3 regions of the Arthrobacter sp. CAN_A6 genome follow, and region 1 is predicted to be linked to each of the others. Evidence: predicted binding sites of a transcription regulator. Region 1 holds the regulator's gene; each other region holds the start of a gene.
What was found. The regulator HrcA, encoded in region 1, represses chaperone genes, less so after heat shock. The targets are predictions, from matches to a motif close to TTNGCACTCGNNNNNNNCGAGTGCNAA.

Region 1 (3,272 bases):
GAGTGACGGCTCCACGTCGGCATAGGTCGTGACACTCCCAAGGATTCTCTTCCACCCTCTGGCAACGTCAGCGGGGTCGGCGTGCGGCCAGCCGAGCCCGGCGAGGATGCCGGTCTTCCAGTCCTGGTGGCGTGGCACCACAGGCCAGGCGGCGAGGCCCAGCGCGCCGGGCTTCACTGCCTGCCACACATCCACGTAGGGGTGTCCCACGATGAGCACGGAGCCGGCGGCGCCGCGCTGTGCCATCGCCTGCTCGGCGATCCGGAACTCCTTGGTACCCGGGAGGAGGTGGTCCACCAGGATTCCGAGGCGTCGGCCGGGGCCCGGCGAGAAAGCACGGATCGCTCCCTCGAGGTCGTCGATGCCGTGGAGGGGTTCCACGACGATCCCCTCGTGCCGGAGATCGTCTCCCCAGACCTTCTCCACCAGTTCGGCGTCATGCTTGCCCTCCACCCAGATGCGGCTCGCTTTGGCCGTTTTTGCACGACCGGCCTCGACCCGCACGGACCCCGACGCCGTGCGCTGAGGTCCGGCAGGCGCTGCCTTCGTAGGTGCAGTAACACGGACAGGGCTGCCGTCGAGGAGGAATCCGTGCCCCAGCCGGAAGGTCCGGTGCCGCAGCTTCCGGTCCTCGAGGACCATCACATGGAGGCCCCCGGACTTCTCCACGCGCACCACCGCGCCGACGAATCCGGTCTGCACATCCTCGAGCACCAGGCCCGCAGCAGCCGCCACTTCCGGCAACTCGGTGCGCGCGGGCGCGGAAATGTCCTGTGCCCCCCAGGCGTAGTCGGCCACTGCTGTATCTCGCTTTCATTTTCCGGCGCTGTTCGTCCGGCGCCATTTCCCCGGGTCCGGGGCCGGGCCGGATTTTCCAATGCTAACAATCCGCGCAGACGTACTAGACTTGGCACTTGGGTGTGTTGAGTGCCAATCGTTTCCGGTGCCGGCGGGAATGCCGGATAAGTGTCCTGGAGGTGATGAAGGATGAGTGAGCCACGGCGTCTGGAAGTGCTGCGGGCCATCGTTGAGGACTATGTCCATTCGCGGGAGCCGGTAGGATCCAAAGCCCTCGTCGACCGCCATGGCCTCGGAGTCTCCTCCGCCACCATCCGCAACGACATGGCCGTCCTCGAGGAGGAGGGGCTGATCACTGCGCCCCACACGAGCTCGGGAAGAATCCCCACCGACAAGGGCTATCGGCTCTTCGTCGACCGCATCTCGGAGGTGAAGCCGCTCTCGGCTCCCGAGAAACGCGCCATCCAGGCACTGCTCGAGGGGGCGGAGGATCTCGACGACGTCGTCGATCGCACCGTCCGCATCCTCGCCCAACTCACCAATCAGGTGGCGGTGGTGCAGTTTCCCCGGCTCGGCGGTGCCGCGGTGAGGCACATCGAGTTCGTGCTGCTCGCGCCGCAGCAGGTCCTGGTGGTGCTGATCGCTACCAATGGAACCGTCCAGCAGCGGGTGGTGCCCGTCCCCGGAACGCTTCAGGAAGCGGAACTCGCGGACCTGAAACAGCGCATCCTCGGCGCGGTGTCCGGGGTCCGGTTGACGGCCCTGCCCGCCGAGCTGGCGCACGCGGCGCAGGTCTTGCCGCAGCACCTGCGCCATGCCGGAGGTGCACTGCTGAAATCACTCGAGCACCTGGCCGGACTCGGGCGGGAGGACCGCATCGTGCTGGCCGGAACAGCGAACCTGGCGCGGTCGACCGTCGACTTTCCCCTCAGTATCGGCCCCGTACTCGAAGCGCTCGAGGAACAGGTGGTCATGCTGCGCCTCCTGTCGGAGATGGAGCAGGACTACCGGGGAGTTTCGGTGCGGATCGGAAGCGAGAACCCCTACGGTGGTCTTTCGGAGGCCTCGGTCATCGCGACGGGGTACGGGCCCGATGCCGGGGCGAAGCTGGGCATCCTCGGCCCGACGCGGATGGATTACCCCACCACCATGGCGGCGGTGCGCGCCGTCGCACGGTATCTTTCGCGGATCCTCGAGGAATAGCGCGGAGGAATATTGTGCCGTGCGACCGGTGTCGGGAAGGAACGCGGCCCGTCGCCGGTTGATAGAGGAAACAGTAGCGACAGAGACCAAGATCCTGCGGGACACGCCGCGGGTTGCAGGATGAAGAGTTCGTCAACAGGAAGTGATGTGCAGGAGTGAGTAATCACTATGAAGTTCTCGGTGTGGCGCAGGGTGCCAGCGGAGAGGAAATCAAGAAGGCCTACCGAAAGCTGGCCCGGAAACTCCACCCCGACGTGAATTCAGGGCCGGACGCCGCCGAGGAGTTCAAGCGCGTCACGCACGCCTACGAGGTACTGGCCGACCCGCAGAAGCGCAGGGTCTATGACACCACCGGCAATGAGAACGGAACCGACACCGGGTTCGGTGGCGGCTACTCCGGTTCCGGATTCGCCTTCCAGGACATTTTCGAGACGTTCTTCGGCGGCCAGAGCGGCCAGGGCGGGCCGCCCTCACGCATGCGCCGCGGTCAGGATGCCCTGATCAACGTCCGTATCGATCTGAAGGACGCCGTCTTCGGCACCAACAAGAAGATCGACGTCGACACCGCGGCCGTGTGCCCCACCTGTGACGGGAGCTGCTGCCAGCCCGGCACGTCGCCGCGCACCTGCGACATCTGCGGAGGTTCCGGTCAGGTCCAGCGCGCAGTCCGGTCCATCCTCGGGCAGGTGATGACGACCGCGCCCTGCGGCTCCTGCCAGGGGTACGGGACGGTCATCCCCAATCCCTGCCATGAGTGCAGCGGCGACGGACGCATCCGTGCGCGCCGCACCCTCACCATCAAGGTGCCCGCGGGCGTCGCCACCGGGACGCGCATCCAGCTGTCGGGCCAGGGTGAGGCGGGAACGGCCGGCGGACCGCAGGGTGACCTGTACGTGGAGATCCGGGTCAATACCGACTCGACGTTCCTTCGCGAGGGCGACGACCTCCATGTCACACTGAGCGTTCCCATGACCGCGGCTTCCCTCGGGACGTCGGTCCGGCTCGATACGTTCGACGGCGACCAGGAGCTCGCCATCAAGGCCGGGACCCAGTCCGGCGAAATCCTGACGCTCCGAGGCCTCGGAGTCACCCACCTGCGGGGCAGCGGCCGCGGCGACCTGCGGGTTCACCTCAACGTCGAGACGCCGAGGAACCTCGATCCCGAGCAGGAAGAGTTGCTGCGCAAGCTTGCAGGCCTGCGCGGCGAGGAATATACGGACGGCCAACTCGCCTCCAGCGGCTCCGGGGTCTTCGCACGCCTGCGCGAGCGC
Region 2 (3,272 bases), on a different contig from region 1:
CCCGCGTGCTGCAGGGGTATGAAGAGGTTTTCCCCGGCCTAAGGAGCTTCTGGCGGGAGTGAGAGCTCAACCGGCTCGAATGTCGAGGGCTCGAGGACGCAGTCCCGGTCGAGATGACGGCGTCCCAGCAGCCACTCTTCGCCGGCCTCCTCGGAGTCGAAGTAGCAGGTGGGATACGGCGGGCGATGCACACCGATGAAGAATCCCGCCAGGAGCCGGTCCACGGCCGAGTGCCCGACGAGCGCCATCGCCGAGATATCCAGGTTCCCGGCGAAGGCGCTGAGGGATCCCCGGCTGAGGGACACCATGCCGTTGAGGTTGACGAGCATCGGCCCGCACACGAGCGGGGAGAGTTCAGCAAGCCGGGCGATCAGCTGGCGGGCGTCGTCGTCGGAGATGGTGATGCCCCGATCCCAGTCGACGCGGATGAGATCGTTGTCCTCCCGGACCGCGAGGAACCTGCCCGTGCGATTTCGCGGATTGTTCATGGGTTCCTTCCTCCGGAGCTCATTCTTCCGAGCCAGCTGAGCGCATCGGCCTCCGAGGTGAAGAATCCCGTGGGATGGCCGGCGTTCCCCGAAGGTGCAGCCAGAACCCGGTCCATGGGACCCTGCCCCACCATTGCCGCGGCGAGGACATCGCCGCAGGCATTGAAGACGTCCCGGGCCTCGGTACTGATGGAGATGAGCATCGTCAGGTCGACCAGGAGTACGTACGGTTCCCCGCCGGCCAGAAAGGTACTCGTTTCCAGGACGGACCGGGCGTCGTCGGCTTCCACCTGGGAGGAAGGCTCCCACTCGAGGCGGAGTCCGTTTCCTCCAGTGGTGCTGATCCACGCCTTACCCCTGGCAGCTGACACGCGGCCCATCGAATCTCCCCCGGTGACTGAGCACTTTAGCGATGCACTGTAGCGAAGCGTAGTCCGAAGTTCCCGACCGACCCTCGTGACACGGCGGAGCGTTCGAGAAGCCTTGTTACGGGGCCGGGTCGTCGGGGAGAGAACACAAGCTTTTCCCAAGAACGGCACGTGATGATTGCGTCAAGGCAGCAGTTCAAGAAAAGCCAGCGGCAGAACCGCCGGTAATCGGGCGGCTGCCCTCGAATGGGACCGGGGGCCGCAAGCCCTCTTGAGACCGGGGCTTCACCCCCAGCAACGCCCCCGGTCCCTTTCTCGACCTTGCACCGGTTGCACCGGATTGAACCGGGTTGCTTCAGGTGGTGTCGGGGCGCTCCGGGTTGCTACAGCTCGCTTCTGGGGAATCGTCCCGAATCGCTTCCACGAGAAACGCCGGACCCGACCGTTGGTTGGATCCGGCGTTTTGCGGCGCTCTTGAACAGGCGTCCTAGGGCTCCACGGCCTGCTGCCTGTTGCGTGGATCCGTACCCTCTTCCACGACGTCGGAATCGTGGTTGGTGGTCACCGCGATCTTGCGGGACCTCGCCTTCTCGACCACAGGGATGGTGACGCTCAGGACACCGTTCTCGTAATGTGCGGAAATGTTTTCGGTGTCGATTCCCTGTCCCAGGTTGAGTTGGCGCAGGAACGAGCCGCTGTCGCGCTCACGGGTCAACCACTGGACGCCGTCAGCGCCCTGCAGTGTCCGCTCCGCACGAATGGTCAGCAATTGCCCGTCGACATCGATGTCGACCGATCCTGGATCCAACCCGGGAAGATCCGCATTCAGGACGTAATGATCTCCCTGGCGGTACAGGTCCATCGGCATCCCGCGCAGGCCCGGCCCGCTGTTCAGAAGCGCACCGGCAACACGGTCGATCTCGCGGAACGGGTCAAACCTCATAGCCATTGTTGTCAACTCCTTCAGGTGTGCCGCTTCCCTCGGAAGCAACGCTCGATCCATTGTTTCGGGTAGTTGAGCGTCCTTCGCTCAACTACGGAAATAGGTTAGCACTCCTGCAGGGAGAGTGCCAGATCTGCCGGAAGATTTTTCCCTTCCGCATTCGACCCGACCACCGGTGTCCCTCGACCCGGCAACGGCCGGTGCCGACCGCTTAGGATGGCCGGAAGGACCTGACACAGGACAGGTCCTTCCGGGGCCTTTCCCGCGACAGGAAGCCAGGTGGCGCGGTGGCAGCGAACAAGACCCGACCGAGTACGGCCGACCCGATCGCCTTCCTCAACGATGTCACCAACGAACGACGCCGCAATGACGGCTTCGCGGTGCTCCGGATGATGCAGTCGATCACGAAGCTCGACCCCGTTCTGTGGGGGCCCTCGATGATCGGGTTCGGGCAGTATTCCTACAAATACGCCTCCGGTCGCGAAGGGGACGCCCTCGCCGTCGGGTTTTCCCCTCGGAGCGACGCCCTTGCCCTGTACGGACTCACGATCGCCCCCGGCGCGGAGGACCTCCTCGCCCGTCTGGGCAGGCATCGGACCGGCGCTGCGTGCCTGTACATCCCGTCGCTGGCAGAGGTGGACACCGAAGTGCTTCAGGAGTTGATCCGGCTGGGCCACACCTACATGACGACGGCGGACTTCACCCTCGGCTAGCATTCCCGCGGATGCGTCCCTAGAGTTCCCGATACATGATGTGGAGGCCGGTCAGTCCCTGCACAGGATGCCGGAAGGCGTTCGGAACAGTGCCGATCACCTCGAATCCCAGGGACTGCCACAGCGCCACCGCCCGCTCATTCGTCTGCACCACGGCGTTGAACTGCATCGATTCGTAGCCCTGACCACGAGCCTCCTCCATCACCCGCTCAGCGAGCAACCGCGCGAATCCTTTCCCGCCGGAGTCAGCCGCCACCAGAAACGAGGCGTTGGCAACGTGGCTGCCGTTGCCCCCACGGTTCGCGTGCAATTGAGCAGTGCCCACCACGACGTCGTCGTCGGCCACCACATAGACGCACAACGTTGCATCGAGGGGTTCCTCGGGAAACCACTCCCGCCGCGCTGCCTCCTCCTCCATGGCGGGATCCCAGCAGTAGGTGTCCCCGGCCCTGACCACCGGCTCCATGATGCGCCAGAGGGCGGCCCAGTCACTACGGACCGCCCTCCGGAGGGTGCGCATCAGGCCTTCAGCGCTCCCGCCCACAGGTTGATGTCCGATTCGACGGCGAACTCATCGATCGCGTGAAGCTCCTCGGTGGTGAAGTCGAGGTTGCCGACGGCCGCGAGGCTGTTCTCGAGCTGCTTCACGCTGGACGCTCCGATGAGCGCCGAGGTGATCGGCGTCCCCTTGGCCTGCGGCCGCAGGATCCAGGCGATCGCCATCTGGGCCAGCGTCTGGCCACGCCCGCCCGCGATCTCG
Region 3 (3,272 bases), on a different contig from region 1:
ATGGTGGAAGTACTCGGGAGCGAAGGAACAGGTGATCCGGGAGCTTTTCAACATGTCAGCCACCCACTACTACCAGATCCTCAATGCGCTGATCGACACGGAGGCGGCGCTCGCCCACGATCCGATGCTTGTCAAAAGGCTGCGTAGACTTCGTTCAACCCGGCAGCGTGCCCGCTCGGCACGCCGGCTCGGCGTCGACATCTGACCAGCAGCCAAGGACCGCACACGCATATGACGAAATATCCCGCGGACGAGTTCGACGACATTCCGATCAGCGTCGATCGGCAGGGAGTCCACCGTGAGCGGTTGATGCCCGATCGTTCCAATGGACTCGCCCTGAAAATCCTCGTGGGAGTGCTGGCGTTGCTCGTAGGACTCGCCGCCTACTTTCTGCTTCCGAGGCTCGGGCTGGAGGCGGTGCCCAGCGGCAGCACCGCTTCGGCAGCGGATGCCTCCGGGGTCCCTACCCCGGATCCGGATCCTGCAGAGGCGGGCTCCGGGGAGTCGGCGTCGACCTCCCCGGCTGTGGTCGACAGGAGCCAGGCCCTCAACGTGCTCAACGCCACCGGAACGGCAGGGCTCGCCACGACCGCGGCCGGCCGCCTGGCGGCGGAGGGCTGGTCTGGAGCGATTGCCGGCAACTGGGCCGGGCCGCCGGTCCAGGCGTCCACGGTTCTCTACGGCGACGCCGACCAGCAGCCCGCCGCCCAGGAACTCGCCGCTGACCTCGGCATCGCAACCGTGATGGCCAGCCCCGACGTCGCGCCGCTGATCACGGCGGTGCTTGGACCGGATTTCGAATAGGAACCCTCGCCCGGTCGGCCGGCTAAGGTTCCATACGGCGCGCTACTCCTTCGGCGGATTACTCCTTGAGCGGATTACTCCTTGAGCGGGATGCCGCGCGCGTCCCTGCTGAACGTCTGCGCTCCCACGAGGATCAGAATGCCCTCGATGAACCCCCAGAGCGCTCCGAATCCGAAGGTCACGAAGGTGACGATGATCTGCACGACACCGATGGTGGTATAGCCCAGGTAGAAACGGTGGATACCGAGCGATCCCAGGAGGATACCGAGCAGCCCTGCAACGAGCCGTGATTTCTGTTCGGGGTACCCCTGGCCGTAGGGGCCCTGCTGGAACTGGCCCTGCTGGTACGGATTGGGCTGGTACGGGCCCTGCTGGTATTGATTCGGCGGGTACCCATTCGGCTGTTCGGGGTACCCCTGACCGTAGGGACCCTGCTGCTGGTAGGAATCGGGTTGTTGCGGAGCTGACCCGTACGAGCCGGACTGGTGGACGCCGGACGGGTCGAAGCCGGACGGATATTGTTCGGGGGGCCGACCGGTGTCCGGTGACGCCCCGGGTCCGGGCTGGTTCTTCCCGTCCGGATCCGAAAAGGGATCCGGCTGGTGCTCTGGGTTCGTTGACACTGCGCTCCTCCTGTTGTGCTGTCCGACCCCAACCTATGCCTCCTTTCCGCCGCACGCCATCGGGTAGGTCCCTGTCTTTTTCCGGACCGGCTCAGGGACGGCCCGGGGGCGTCACCACGGGAATCCCGGCTTGCACTCGCCCTGCCGGAGTGCTAATTATTGAGTTAGCACTCGGGCCGGTTGACTGCTAAGCAGCGGGTACCGGGTGAAGCAGGCAGACCTCTGTGGTGAGGGTGAACGCCAGGACGTAAAGAGATCGTTCCCGGCCCAGCCCGTCCGTCGCGGGCATCGCAGATCGGTAGGCATTCGTATGCTGACATGCACAACCGTCCCCGAAAGGACCTAAGCCGTTATGGCCAAGATCATTTCTTTTGATGAAGAGGCCCGTCGCGGCCTCGAGCGTGGATTGAACATCCTCGCTGACGCCGTCAAGGTAACGCTCGGCCCACGCGGCCGCAACGTCGTCCTCGAGAAAAAGTGGGGCGCCCCCACGATCACCAACGATGGTGTTTCCATCGCCAAGGAGATCGAACTCGACGACCCGTTCGAGAAGATCGGCGCCGAGCTGGTCAAGGAAGTTGCGAAGAAGACCGACGACGTGGCCGGCGACGGCACCACGACCGCCACCGTCCTCGCGCAGGCCCTCGTCAAGGAAGGCCTCCGCAACGTAGCCGCCGGTGCGGATCCCCTGAGCCTCAAGCGCGGTATCGAGAAGGCAGTTGCCGCCGTCACCCGGGAGCTCCTGGCTTCCGCCAAGGAGATCGAGACCAAGGAGGAAATCGCGGCCACGGCTTCCATTTCCGCCGGTGACACGCAGATCGGTGACCTCATCGCTGAAGCACTCGACAAGGTGGGCAAGGAAGGCGTCATCACCGTCGAGGAATCCAACACCTTCGGCCTCGAGCTCGAGCTGACCGAAGGAATGCGCTTCGACAAGGGCTACATCTCCGGTTACTTCGTCACCGACGCAGAGCGCCAGGAGACGGTCCTCGAGGATCCCTACATCCTGATCGTCAACTCGAAGATCTCGAACGTCAAGGACCTCGTTGCCGTCCTCGAGAAGATCATGCAGTCCGGCAAGCCGCTGCTGATCATCGCCGAGGACGTCGAGGGTGAGGCTCTCGCCACGCTCGTCGTGAACAAGATCCGCGGCACGTTCAAGTCCGTTGCCGTCAAGGCACCCGGCTTCGGCGACCGCCGCAAGGCCCAGCTGGCCGACATCGCCATCCTCACCGGTGGCCAGGTCATCGCCGAGGAAGTCGGCCTCAAGCTCGAGAACGCCACGCTCGACCTGCTCGGCACTGCCCGCAAGGTGGTTGTCACCAAGGACGAGACCACGATCGTCGAAGGTGCCGGCGACGCCGACGCCATCGCCGGCCGTGTGGCCCAGATCCGTGCCGAGATCGACAACTCCGACTCCGACTACGACCGCGAGAAGCTGCAGGAGCGCCTGGCCAAGCTGGCCGGCGGCGTCGCAGTCATCAAGGCCGGAGCCGCAACCGAGGTCGAGCTCAAGGAGCGCAAGCACCGCATCGAAGATGCAGTGCGTAACGCCAAGGCAGCCGTCGAAGAGGGCATCGTTGCCGGTGGCGGCGTGGCACTGATCCAGGCCGGTGCGAAGGCATTCGCCACGCTCGACCTGACAGGTGACGAGGCAACCGGAGCGAACATCGTCCGTGTCGCCATCGACGCCCCGCTGAAGCAGATCGCCTTCAACGCCGGCCTCGAGCCTGGCGTCGTGGTGGACAAGGTCCGCGGACTGCCTGCGGGCCATGGCCTCAACGCTGCAACCGGCGTGTACGAGGACCTCCTGGCCGCCGGTGTCAACGACCCGGTGAAGGTCAC

Region 2: IWX75_RS04225 (Hsp20/alpha crystallin family protein) is a predicted target of HrcA. The motif match lies at 1,904-1,930, and genes of this name have one in related genera.
Region 3: groL (chaperonin GroEL) is a predicted target of HrcA. The motif match lies at 1,592-1,618, and genes of this name have one in related genera.

What each region holds. Positions count from the first base shown of each region.
Region 1 covers NZ_JADOUV010000005.1:189,888-193,159, forward strand. Annotated here, with positions in the region: gene IWX75_RS10615 (DUF3097 domain-containing protein) at 1-798, opposite strand, end outside; gene hrcA (heat-inducible transcriptional repressor HrcA) at 988-2,001, shown strand; gene dnaJ (molecular chaperone DnaJ) at 2,157-3,272, shown strand, end outside.
Region 2 covers NZ_JADOUV010000002.1:149,777-153,048, reverse strand. Annotated here, with positions in the region: gene IWX75_RS04240 (family 4 glycosyl hydrolase) at 1-62, shown strand, start outside; gene IWX75_RS04235 (DUF7793 family protein) at 39-488, opposite strand; gene IWX75_RS04230 (DUF7793 family protein) at 485-859, opposite strand; gene IWX75_RS04225 (Hsp20/alpha crystallin family protein) at 1,344-1,805, opposite strand; gene IWX75_RS04220 (DUF1801 domain-containing protein) at 2,087-2,512, shown strand; gene IWX75_RS04215 (GNAT family N-acetyltransferase) at 2,532-3,032, opposite strand; gene mgrA (L-glyceraldehyde 3-phosphate reductase) at 3,032-3,272, opposite strand, start outside.
Region 3 covers NZ_JADOUV010000010.1:50,276-53,547, reverse strand. Annotated here, with positions in the region: gene IWX75_RS14960 (DUF3263 domain-containing protein) at 1-205, shown strand, start outside; gene IWX75_RS14955 (LytR C-terminal domain-containing protein) at 232-804, shown strand; gene IWX75_RS14950 (TM2 domain-containing protein) at 879-1,427, opposite strand; gene groL (chaperonin GroEL) at 1,780-3,272, shown strand, end outside.